Regions from separate parts of the Paenibacillus intestini genome, predicted to be linked through region 3. Evidence: riboswitches for the same ligand, from Rfam matches in the RefSeq annotation. Region 3 holds a riboswitch; each other region holds the start of a gene.

Region 1 (4,270 bases), on a different contig from region 3:
ACGAAGAACAGGCTGAAGCCGCTGTCGGGATTCGTAAGGGCAATACGGAGTTATTAGCCTCTGTAAACAAAACCTTGGACCGCTTGAAAAGCGAAGATAAGATCAACCAGATGGTTACAGAAGCAAGTCTCCTGATGGCTGACAAAGTCAATAAATCTCAAAACATTTTTCAATTGTTCTGGGAATACAAAGGCTTATATGCAACAGGTATTGGTTACACGCTCCTGTTGTCGGCGCTAGGCGTATTATTCGGGGTCATCATCGGTCTGATTATTTGCCTGTTCCGTCTTCATAATATGGCGATTCTTCGCTGGATTGGTACAACTTATGTAGAGGTGATCCGCGGGACGCCAATGCTGGTACAACTTATGATTATCTATTACGGGGTGTCGCTAACTTTTGGCATTAACTTCTCAGCACTTCAAGCAGGGATTATGACGCTTTCCATTAACAGCGGTGCGTATCTCGCCGAGATTTTCCGTGCCGGTATTCAAGGCGTTGATCGTGGTCAACTGGAAGCAGCCCGTTCACTGGGTATGGGCAGAGGCGCAGCGATGCGTTACATTATTCTGCCACAGGCCTTCAAGGCCGTTTTGCCAGCCATCGGTAACGAGTTCGTAACGATTATTAAAGAATCATCCATTATTTCGGTCATCGGTATGGTGGATATTATGTATCAAGCAAGTGTAGTCAAAAATCTCACATTCCAGGGTCTGAACCCGTTCATTATTGCGGCAGCGATTTACTTTGTGATGACATTTATTCTGTCCAAGCTGCTCGGACGATTGGAAAGGAAGTTGGGTGCAAGTGATAGACGTTAGGCAATTACACAAATCATATGGTAAAAATGATGTCCTGAAAGGCATCGACGTAACGATCGGCAAAGGTGAGGTCGTTGTAGTTATTGGTCCTTCCGGTTCCGGTAAAAGTACATTTCTGCGTTGTCTGAACCTGTTGGAACAGCCATCATCGGGACAGATCGATTTCGAAGGTGTTTCGATTACCGATCCGAAGCATAACATCAATGCTACACGTGAGAAGATGGGCATGGTGTTCCAGCATTTTAATCTGTTTCCTCATAAAACGGTGCAGCAAAACATAACGATTGCTCCAATCAAGGTGAAGAAACAATCCACGGATGAGGCCAACAAAATTGCCGAGGATCTCCTGAAGACAGTCGGTTTGGCGGACAAAAAAGATGTATATCCTAACCAGCTGTCCGGTGGTCAAAAGCAACGGATTGCCATTGCAAGAGCACTCGCGATGCAGCCGCATGTGATGCTGTTTGACGAGCCTACATCGGCCCTTGATCCGGAGATGGTCGGAGAGGTATTGGAAGTCATGAAACGTCTTGCTGAAGGCGGAATGACGATGGTCATTGTAACGCATGAGATGGGTTTTGCGCGTGAGGTGGGAGACCGCATTCTGTTCATGGACGGCGGCGTCATCGTTGAGGAAGGTACCCCGGATGAAGTGTTTGGTGCGCCAAAACATCCGCGTACGCGAGACTTTCTTGCAAAAGTACTTTAATTCATGCCATTCCGTATATAGAATCAAATGAATAACGGCGTTATCGGATCGAAAGATCCGGTGACGCTTTTTTGTTGTTTGCAGAAAAGGTAGAGCTGAAAAAGTAACTTTTCTGTTACCTGTAAAATGAATTAAAACGCCAAATGGAAACATTTACTACAGCTTAAGGTTACAAATTTGTGATATATTCAAGACTGCCGAAACTTCCGAAGCGGAAGTGCGGGGGACGTAACAATGCAGACATAGTTAATGATTTGAGAAATATGCTGCTTGGGGTGAATTAGGAATACATAATGCTTCAGCATGTCACGTACAGCCTATAGGGTGGGTTCCTCCATCCGAATCCGACAACTAACTTCGCAGGCATCATGAGGGAGGAAGACCATGCATAACAAGAAACGTTTAGCCAAAACAGCCATCGCACTACTGACATCCATTCTATTCATTCAAGCCGTTCCGGCTCACGCGGATTCCGTTCATGTGGCCAAAGAAGGGGATACCTTCTTCACCTTATCCAAGCAATACGGCGTTGATATGAACACATTAATTAAAACGAATAAAGACATCTCACCTTATAACATCTATGGTGGTTTGAAAATTACAATCCCAGGTAACGAAAACAAAGTAGAAGCGGCACCAGTTCAAGCGAAGTCGCAGGAAAAAACGGTGACTGCTGCAAGCCTGGACGTGAATACAGATAATAAAGTGGTACAGGCTTGGGGGAAAACATTCGACTACAGCAAAACGCTTAGTGTTAAAGCAACAGCGTATTCCGCGGATGCTTCCGAGAATGGTGGATGGGGCCCCGTTGATTATTTTGGCAACCCGCTCGAACTCGGCACAATCGCAGTGGATCCCAAGGTTATCCCTTTTGGAACCAAGGTACTAGTGACAGGGCATACACACCCTGGATTGCCGAAACAGGCTTTCGTAGCAACGGCTTTGGATGCAGGTAGCGCGATCAAGGGAAATCGTATTGACATCTTTATCCCTGGAAGCAAACAGTTCGTTAGTTCGTTTGGTTTTCAGGATATTGAGTTGTACATTTTAAAATAAGGCTTAAACCCTCTCATTTATGGATGTGAGGTCATAAGTTGAATTGAGCATTAATAAACAGGGTGTTCTTTCTTGCGTAATCATGATAGGCATAATTCATGACGACGTAGAGGGACAACCTGTTCTTTCAATTATTGTTTCTCTTTTGGCAGTTTAAGCATCTCGTCCAATGTAACTAATTCATATCCTCGGTTTCGCAATTCCTCAATAACCTCAGGCAAAGCCTCTACAGTACCTTTCAGGTTCGAACCTGTACCGCCGCCAGCATGTTGTAATACGATGGAACCAGGCTTCACCGCGGTGAGAATATTATGTTTTACCTTTTCCTTGTCTAGTCCCTTCCAATCGAGAGAATCCACATTCCAATTCACGATGCTGTAATGCTGTTTTGCAGCCCATCTCAACTGTTCTTCGTTAATGTCCCCATACGGAGGACGAATCATTTTGGGCGTATACCCCGTCAGGCGGTGAATGATATCGCCGGTATGTAATATTTGTTTGCGAAAGGCAGTCATTGATAATTTGCTGAATTCAGGATGATTGTAGCTGTGATTGCCAACGATATGTCCTTCTTTCACCATCCGTTTCACCAAGTCCGGGTGTTTCTCCGCACGGCTGCCAACAACAAAAAAAGTAGCACGAACCTTATATTTTTTTAATACATCAAGTACCTGCGGTGTAAATCTTGGATCAGGTACATCATCAAAAGTCAGCGCAACTTGTTTGGTGGAAGGGCCATTGGTTTTGAACGTATCCGCGTATTTCTGACGAAGTTGACCTAGAGTCAACTGTTCTTCTTTAACATCTGACCCAGACGCCGGTGTATCACTGAGGGTTGAAGAAGGTTCCTCAGATGAAGCAGCAGACACAGGCGCAGGGGCTAAAGGAGCTGTATAAACCCCAGAACATATAATAGTAACGAGTGCGAGCATGACGAGGCGTATTCGCATGTTAACGGCCTCCTTTTTCCAAAATTGCGTTCTCTATGGTATGCCCGTTGCCTGTTTCTTTTATGCGTGTGTGAGAAGTTTCATTGCATCATCAGGTCATGAAAGCCATAATTCCACCATATATAACATATAGAGAAGGATAGGTGGAGAGACAATGAGTACATATGATTTGAAATCCATTCGTTTAGAGGTTTTTGAGGCAGGACAGGACAAGGTATTTCTGGTTACGGGTGGTAAAGCTCATATCGGGGCTGTAGCTACATTCTATGTTGACCATGATCGGGTTAGTGGAACAACGGTACATATCCCGGGACACAAGGAACAAGAGTTATGTGAGCGGCTAGCCCGCAAGGCGGCACTGCAATTGAAAGTTACGGTAACCGTTATTATGGGCATACATTTTGACAGCATTACACGAGTGCAGATCGACGAGATCGTAATGACTGCAGAGAGACTTGTGGATGAACATTTGAATAAGAGGTCAGAGTAATGTTTTGGTAATCGGTCATCTTTTAGGATAAACGACACGTGCCTGGATAAGTATAACCTTCAGAGGTAATCCTCCTTATATTTAGAGGTTGTCATCAAGTTTTAATTTTTTTTTGTAAAATTGAAACGAGTTGCAGATTGTAACGTATGTATCTTTATATACAATGCACAATCCACTGGGAGGAATAACCTAATGTCTATTTTTAAAAGATTACGTGACCTGACAATGTCTAACATCAATGCGA
Region 2 (4,270 bases), on a different contig from region 3:
CGCATTCACAGCTCAACTCCCAGCACAGAGTGTAACAACATTTGTTGCTAATATTACTGGCGGCAACGGTGGCGGCAATGTAGGCACGGGCACCACATATGAGGCCGAAACAGGAACAACACTTACGGATGCAGTCATTGAAACAGCTTATCCGGGCTTCACCGGTTCTGGATATGTTAACTTCAACGCTTATACAGGCTCCGCAATCCAATGGAATGATATCAATAACACAATCACAGGCACCAAAAATGTAAAGTTTCGTTACGCTTTGGAAAGTGGTACGCGGACTCTAGATATTTATGTTAATGGCACAAAAGTACTCAGTAATGAGCCCTTTACTCAAACAGGAAGCTGGTCTACTTGGGGTGAAAAAACAATTCAAGTACCTATGAATTCAGGTACGAATACACTCCGAATCGTAACAACAGGTACAGAGGGACCCAACATTGATAACATTACGGTGACAGCAGCATCATAAGTTATCTAATTCTAAACCTTTTTCTTTTTTAGCTGGGCAAAAAGTAGCCAAGCTCCCATGTGGAATAGACCTAAGTTGCTCTACTCGTCTATTTTGAGACAATACTGTAATTAAAGACTGTTGATTGTTCTTTATATCATTAGATAGAAAAAGACCTCTTAGGCTATTGCTAAGAGGTCTTTTTCTATCTAATGCGGTCGAGAGGACTCGAACCTCCACGGGGGGTTAGCCCACACGGACCTGAACCGTGCGCGTCTGCCAATTCCGCCACGACCGCATATATTGTATCTTTCCAACTAATATCGGCGACAAGAAATAATATACCACGCGTAGTTTAACATGTCAACAACTATTCATCACCAAATAAGTGCGAAACAGATATGTATCCGATTCGCACTTATCAGGCCTGCTTCAGATTAAGCTTATATATCCGTAAGTAGTGGACTTATTAGAAAATTGGTTAAATAAACAATTTTCTACAGCTTGGACGGCCAGTTGCCGTACCATGCATAACCGCCTCTTCTTTCCTTTTCTATATCGCTCAGCTTATATTTCACAACGCCATCACGTCCCACAAAGATCGGTTTGTCCGTACCGAGTTCATAGAAACGTGCCCAAATCGGTGATGCACTGGAATCAGCAATAATTCGGCTATCCCCATTCGCTCTCTCATACCGATATCCTGTAATTTTCACTTTATTAAACCAGGCTTCGGCACCTTTGATAGATGCAGTGATTCTTGAATTAGCCGGTCTCGTTTTCAGAAACTTCACAATGTTCACGCTTTCACCTGCCGTTAATGAAGGCACTTCATAGATTCTGGCTCCCGCAGGTCTAAGTGAACTGGAATCATGCTGTTGTCCCCAGGCCGTTAACTTCCCACCGGATACCACCTGGGTATTCAGGATAGCATCGACTCCTTTGGAAACTGCATTTTTACTGCGATTTGCAAGAGAACTGTCGATAAAGGAGAAGTTCCCCTTACGTCCTGCGACTTCATCAAGCATGTACATCACATTAATCATCGCATCATCATTATAGGTAATATGTTTATGATAGCCGGAACTTTGATAGACTTGAGGCCAACCGCCATTGGAATACTGCATATTAAGCAAAAAGTTGATGCCCTTGACCGCTGCAGCAGAGTATCGCGGATCATTTGTTTTTTTGAATTCACTTGCTAGCCTTCTGATTTCTGAGTATGTAGCTTTGTTATCGATCGTTGATTTGGCCCATTCACCTGACGTCTGACTGTAATCTTTTCTCCAGCCTCCATCGGGGCGCTGATTCTTTAAGATATCGGACATACTCGCCGTTGTACCGGAAGCATCAGCTGCCGATACGGTCGGTACAGGAAGGATAGCCATTCCCGCTACGGAGAATACCATAGAACACGCCAGTACAAATGTTACTAATTTTTTTGCTTTCACTCGACAACACTCTCCCCATTCACAAATTTGATTACTTATATCACATATATTCCAATGAAAACAATTTAAATACAAATTATGTATTTAATATGGTTATAATATGCAATAAATATATTTTTGTCAATATATGCAACAAACCAAAAAAATTTGTTAAACAGAATGGTTTCCTTTTTAGCTCATAACAATCTTGTTTATTATCCAAGTTCTCTCATATGAAACACAAATGACTTTTTTGTAATCTTTAACTCCCTAATTTCAACAAAATGATAACTAAAATCGATAATTCCGCTAACATTGAGGCTAAATGAACACCTTTAAACAGGTTTGACAATTACGCATTTATGCAATATAGTTTCAAATAGTTACAAAAACTTAATTATTCATTTGCCGAGTTTCAGGATTGAAAACGGGGGAACCATTTTGGGTGAATTATTCTTATACATAGGAAATATAGGGAACCTTCTACCGAACCCTTAGCTAACTCCGTAGGCATCGAAGGGAGAACATTGATTTTGAAAAAACTGATTATTTCCATTTTTGGGGCTGCTGTACTATTTACATCCGGGGCAACAAGCACAGAGGCAAGCACAATTAATACGATGGTTAACAATATGACAGGCATCCCGTACAAATGGGGCGGCACAACCATGGCTGGCTTCGATTGTTCCGGGTTTATGAGATATCTTTTCAACAAATATAGCATTGAGCTCCCTCGCACGTCGCAACAACAAGCGAAAGCCGGAACACCTGTCTCCAAAGCAAGCATTCGTACAGGAGATCTGGTCTTCTTCAACACAACAGGTAGAGGCATCTCACATACAGGAGTATACATCGGTGGAGGTCAATTCGCACATGCCTCCAGCAGCAAAGGTGTCAGCATCACCAAGTTGTCCAATCCGTATTTCAGTGATCGTTATGTAACCGCAAGACGGGTGACAGGTCAATTTATGTATAACAAAATGTTGGGTAAACTTTAATTGAATTTAAAGAACGGGGAGTAGCCTTTGGCTACCTCCTTACAGTAAAGAAAGTAAAGATGAGCTATAAAAAAACAAGGTCATACGCCTCTATTAAAGAGGTGTATGACCTTGTTAATTTTTGTTTTGCTTCATCCACTAATGGAGCGCCTTCTGCACCCTCATTGCTCCCTGTGACAGAGCATGTCCGCCGCCCACTGCACCAGCGACAGCTACCGTCTCCATGATTTCCTGATCGGTCGCTCCCTTGGACCGGGCTTCCTCCACATGATAGAACGTGCACACTTCGTTATTAGCAAACAAACCGATACCTAGCGCAATTAACTGCTTGGTTTTGGCATCAAGCACACCCGGCTGGAAGCATTCTCCCGTAAACTCATGATATGATTTCACCACATCGGGGAGAACGTCGCTTAATGCGCCAATCTGATCCTTATACGCATGAACTTTATCATTCATCAATGTCATGACTTGCAGCACACCCTTTCGGCTGTAAATACAGCGAATTGTTCCACTGTACCTATCTTCTCTCGCGTGCGTCGCAAATATGCCTGTTCCTGATGGTAATTCCAAACATTTGGTGTAGCAGACATTCTCTTAGAAGGAGCTCCGGTAACGTGAATCCGTTAAGCTAAGCACTCATGTCATTTATTCACTTAAAACACTTTGACGAGGCTCACTGAACAGCTGATAACGGTAAGACCGATCCAGCTTCACAACACGGCGATTTTGCCTGCGAATAAGTACTTGCTCATCATCCCAAGCTACCACGATGCCCGTTACATCATTAGACTCCAGTTCATCCCGCACTACTCTTACCTTCTCCCCTGACAAACGCAGGGCATCCAATTCTGTATCACTAATCATGTCATAACTCCTATACTCAAATTTCTTTACAAAAAGAGACCTAAATGAAAAGTCATTTAGGTCTCACGTGACTGTATTGGACTGTCATGTCATTCGAAAAAAATGTCCCGACTGAGAGTTACCGCTGCGCGTGCTCTTTGCTGTCGTTCTTCTCGAACCAAAAATCAAGCACTTTGGCGGACATCACACGTTCTTCAAGGTACTCTACTTGGTGCGGTGTAAATTGTTCTTTCCAAGAGAAGGACAACTCTTCACACAAGCCTACAATCGTCAGTAATTCTGACCAGGCAACATAGCGTTTGTACCAGAAAAATTGAGGATGTTCAATCATATAGGGATAAAGGTCATCGAATTCCGTATGTTTACAATCCAGGGCACGTTCAAAATGAACTTTCGATTCCGCCAGCTTATCAATAAAAAATTGTTCTGTTGCCGGTTGGTTCCCCATGGTGTTGCCTCCTCTCCCTAACATAACCCCATTATAAAGGAAATCTAAGACCATGCAAAGTCATACTTCA
Region 3 (4,270 bases):
GCATGCTGTGGAAGACTATCTGATGTCACGATACCAGATGTATTGGCAGATTTACTTCCATCCTGTGACGCGTAGCTCCGAGATTATATTGCGACAAATCTTTAAGCGGGCAAAAGAACTTGTGAAGCAAGGCTTTCCATTCCGTTTCATGGTAGAGCCTCTGCCCAAACTGTTTGAAGGAGAAATTTCAGTTCATGAATATCTGCAGCTTGATGAATCGTTAATTCAAACAGCCTTTATGCAGTGGCGTAAGGAGGACGATTCTGTTCTAAGTGAGTTGTGCGAACGTTTTATGGATCGCAGGTTATATAAGTATGTGGAACTTGAACAGATCGACTTGGACATCATTGAAGAGATTCGGGAAGCATTTGTACAAGCAGGATTGAATCCCGAGTACGATCTTGAAATTGATTTTCCGACGGATAATCCGTATGATGTGTTTCGTCCAGATCAATCCACAGATAAGCAAATTCTTCTGCTCGATCGGCAGGACAAGTTGCATGAGCTGTCAGAAGTTTCTGATATTGTTCGTTCCATCAGTGGACTTCATCTGGGCAAACATCATCTGTACTATCCGCAAAACAAGGTGGATGCCATCCTTCATGAATTACCGTCCCATATACGCCCCTATTTTCTATAAGCTTGAGTCGATGCAGCAGGGTGAAACACTTTGATATCAAAAGACTTTCTAAGAGAGCTATTTTACATGATACAGTAATCTGCTTTAATGGGGAGGATGTGTAGATCGACATAATTTTGTAATTCGAGTGAGTAATTATACAGTTTCTAACGCCTTTCTTGCAAGATGTTGATTTGACTTTTTATTTTCCTTCTATATATAGTAGCTTGAGTGCTAAAACTGAAAATACTGAAATTGTTGCTTGTCCCAATCATTTAATGATGCAAAAAAATAAATTTGAAATTCAAACGCAAGAATTCCTGTACAAGAATAAGGGAGTTCCCATGAAAAAATCATCGGCATTTGACTTTCGACATGAAGGGAGAACGAGAAAGCATGTTATTCGACACACATACTCATCTGGATGCACCACAATTCGACGAAGACCGAGAGGACATGATTAAACGGGCCGTTCAGGCCGGAGTTACTCGCATGATTAATATCGGCTTTAACCGGGAGACGATTCCAACAACGATCAAACTGGCCGAAACGTATGATTTTATCCACGCAGCTGTAGGCTGGCACCCGGTGGATGCCATTACGATGCAAGAGGGAGATCTCGAATGGATTGCATCATTGTGCAAACATGAGAAAGTGGTAGCAATCGGAGAAATCGGTCTAGACTATCATTGGGACACTTCCCCTAAGGAGGTACAGCACCGCGTATTACGACAACAAATTGCATTGGCACGTGAATTGAGTATGCCTATCGTCATCCATAATCGGGATGCTCATGAGGACATTGTGCGTATTTTACGTGAGGAGAAGGCTGGTGAGGTTGGAGGTGTGATGCATTCTTTCTCCGGTAGCTGGGAAACGGCGAAAATGTGTCTGGATTTAGGGTTCCATCTGTCCTTCGGAGGACCGGTCACTTTCAAAAATGCCAAGCAACCGAAAGAGGTGCTCGCCAAGGTTCCGATGGATCGATTTTTCTTAGAAACGGACTCCCCGTATCTCACACCGCATCCTTATCGTGGAAAACGAAATGAGACAGCGCATGTACGTCTGGTTGCTGAAGCAGCTGCGGAAATTAAAGGCATTTCGGTAGAGGAAATTGCTGCAATTACCACCAAAAATGCCATGGAACGATTTGGGATTCGATAAGAAAATGAGTAAATCGGGTGAAAAAGGGAGATACAGAGAGGTAATTTGCTCTTTGTCTCGAATAATTGCAGAATATTACAATATTTTAACCAAATATTTAGAAAAACGTACTTGATCCGTGCTTTACAACATGCATCAAAACAGGATATCATCTTTTCAGTGAATTGTTGCGCGGAAAATTGGACAGATGTTCGGGGGATGAACAAAGGGACACTTTCCGATGAGACAACATTACTTTCATGAATCAATCTCGCTGAGTCTCCGTTAACGGAGAGCGGGGGAACCAATAGGGCTTAAACATCGGTGATTCTAGCCGGTGCGCATCGTTCGCTGACCCAAAAGCAGCGGAATGTTCTGCGAAGCCGTATTTGATTTCTTCTTTGGGTCTCGGGGTGAATTCAAGGGCGTCCGCCATGAGCGGGTGACCTAAGATAGGGCGGCTCTCTTTCGCCCGAACCCGACAGCTAACCTCGCAAGCGGAAAAAGAGAGGCAACCTCGTGCATGAATTTCCGATATTCAAAATCATTCGGAAGCCACGAAAGGGTCTCTTACACTCTTTCTTTGGCTTTTTTTGTTTTGAATAAAAGAAATATTGTCATCATACGGTATGTATTCAGGAGGATGACATCATGTTGCGAAGAGGGGTTCATGGTGCAGAACCGGTCATTATCTCTGATCTGTGTTCTGTAGAAAAATTGTTATAGTCGCGTCAAAGACATCATGCATTACTTTAGACGGCGAGGCTATGAAGGAGGACGGAGAAGTGGGCATATTCCAACCAGAAGAGACCCATGAGTCACGATCATCCAGTAAGTCTTTCGCGTTGCGGTGGAAGCATGAGAACTTGCGTCAAATGGCATTGATCGCGATATTCTCAATTGCGCTTGCAATCATGATCTTGTTAGTCGTTTACGGTCAGGCCGGGAAGCAGGTTTCACTGGTTATTGACGGCAAAGCTCAAGTGGTAGAGACTCGTACAGGAATGCTTCAGGAAATGCTGGAGGAGCAGTCAATCACAGTCAGCCCTCACGACAAGGTATCCATGCCCATGAATGGGGCGATTACCGACGGAGACCGAATCGTTATTGAGCGGGCCGTTCCAGTTAAAATCACGGCAGACGGAGACACCAAGACTCTTTATACAACCGATTCATCGGTACAGGGTGTAATTCAGCAATCAGGTATTCAAGTTGAAGATCATGATAAAGTGTATCCAGCGCTCGGAACCGCAATTAAAGCGGATATGAAGATTCGTGTAGTGCGTGTAACAAAGCATACAGTGGATGTGAAACAACCGATTGCTTACAAGGTTGTAAAAACGGCAGACCCAAGTTTGTTCCAAGGGGATAACCGTGTTGTAGTGAAAGGCAAGGAAGGCACAATTGTGCAACATATCGAAAAGGTATTTCAAGATGGAGAACTCGTCTCCAAAAAAGTGGTAGGTAAAACGGTCGCCACCAATCGTGTAGATAAAGTGATTGCGGTAGGTACGAAGGCTAAGCCGGTTGTGAAGGAACCTGAGGTTCAATTGGTATCTGCCAAAACTTCAACGACCAAAAAAGCTGTAACAACGAACTCGAAGAAAACATCTGCCTCGGGCAGCAAGGTGATTACGGTCTCCGGGAATTCTTTTAAATACTCTAAAGTTTTGAAAAATGTATCGATGACAGCCTACTCTTCTGAAGAGCCGGGTATTGGTACAAAAACAGCTTCCGGTACTCGTGTAACGGAGGGGCGCACCATTGCAGTTGATCCCAAGGTCATTCCAATCGGCTGGTGGGTATACATTGAGGGCCTCGGCTTCCGTCGTGCGGAAGATACAGGCGGCGCTATTAAAGGCAACAAAATTGACGTTTATTACGACAGTGTGAAGCACGCCCTGAATTTCGGACGTAAAAAAGGCAAAACGGTCTATGTGATTGGTCCAGTTAAGCCGGAAGCGAACTAAAATCGTTTTACTTTGAAATGGGAATGCTATAAAATAGTTGCATGAATGATTCATGCGGAATATGCGGCGGAGGGGTCTGAATTCAGTCTCCTCCGCCGTTTGGCAGAGAAGAGGATATTCCTCTTCTTTTTGCGTTAGAAAGGAAGAAAAGGAACATGATAAAAGAAGTGATTGTTGTGGAGGGTCGTGACGACACGGTAGCGATTCGTCGGGCGGTCGAAGCGGATACGATTGAAACCGGAGGCTCTGCCATTAATCAGCGTATTCTGAAGCGAATTGCACTTGCTCAAGAGAGACGTGGCGTCATTATCCTGACGGATCCGGATCATGCGGGAGAGCGTATCCGTAAAATTATTGCCAATAAGGTTCCTGGTTGCAAACATGCCTTCATCCCAGAAGCGGATGCAACGCGCAAAGGAGATATCGGAGTAGAGAATGCTTCACCGGAAGCGATTCGTCATGCACTTGCTCGCGTACACACATCCTATGAGGGCGCACCTAGTCTAATCGATTGGGAGGACCTCATTGAAGCAGGATT

Evidence for each region. A riboswitch is a leader RNA that binds a small molecule or an ion and turns the genes downstream of it on or off. The one in region 3 is predicted to bind cyclic di-AMP.
Region 1: linked by a shared signal. The riboswitch ahead of J2T16_RS01565 (3D domain-containing protein) and the one ahead of J2T16_RS26920 (resuscitation-promoting factor) in region 3 are both predicted to bind cyclic di-AMP.
Region 2: linked by a shared signal. The riboswitch ahead of J2T16_RS07650 (C40 family peptidase) and the one ahead of J2T16_RS26920 (resuscitation-promoting factor) in region 3 are both predicted to bind cyclic di-AMP.

The regions. Positions count from the first base shown of each region.
Region 1 is NZ_JAURUN010000001.1:355,796-360,065, forward strand. Features, by position in the region: gene J2T16_RS01555 (ABC transporter substrate-binding protein/permease) at 1-821, shown strand, start outside; gene J2T16_RS01560 (amino acid ABC transporter ATP-binding protein) at 808-1,530, shown strand; cyclic di-AMP (ydaO/yuaA leader) riboswitch at 1,716-1,912, shown strand; gene J2T16_RS01565 (3D domain-containing protein) at 1,915-2,586, shown strand; gene J2T16_RS01570 (polysaccharide deacetylase family protein) at 2,718-3,536, opposite strand; gene lpdD (prenylated flavin chaperone LpdD) at 3,691-4,026, shown strand; gene J2T16_RS01580 (PspA/IM30 family protein) at 4,219-4,270, shown strand, end outside.
Region 2 is NZ_JAURUN010000002.1:555,265-559,534, forward strand. Features, by position in the region: gene xynC (glucuronoarabinoxylan endo-1,4-beta-xylanase XynC) at 1-478, shown strand, start outside; tRNA gene J2T16_RS07640 (tRNA-Leu) at 671-755, opposite strand; gene pelA (pectate lyase) at 955-1,908, opposite strand; cyclic di-AMP (ydaO/yuaA leader) riboswitch at 2,284-2,415, shown strand; gene J2T16_RS07650 (C40 family peptidase) at 2,421-2,885, shown strand; gene J2T16_RS07655 (carboxymuconolactone decarboxylase family protein) at 3,024-3,353, opposite strand; gene J2T16_RS07660 (hypothetical protein) at 3,534-3,752, opposite strand; gene J2T16_RS07665 (hypothetical protein) at 3,871-4,200, opposite strand.
Region 3 is NZ_JAURUN010000017.1:11,733-16,002, forward strand. Features, by position in the region: gene J2T16_RS26910 (HD domain-containing protein) at 1-640, shown strand, start outside; gene J2T16_RS26915 (TatD family hydrolase) at 1,016-1,783, shown strand; cyclic di-AMP (ydaO/yuaA leader) riboswitch at 2,025-2,278, shown strand; gene J2T16_RS26920 (resuscitation-promoting factor) at 2,548-3,732, shown strand; gene rnmV (ribonuclease M5) at 3,888-4,270, shown strand, end outside.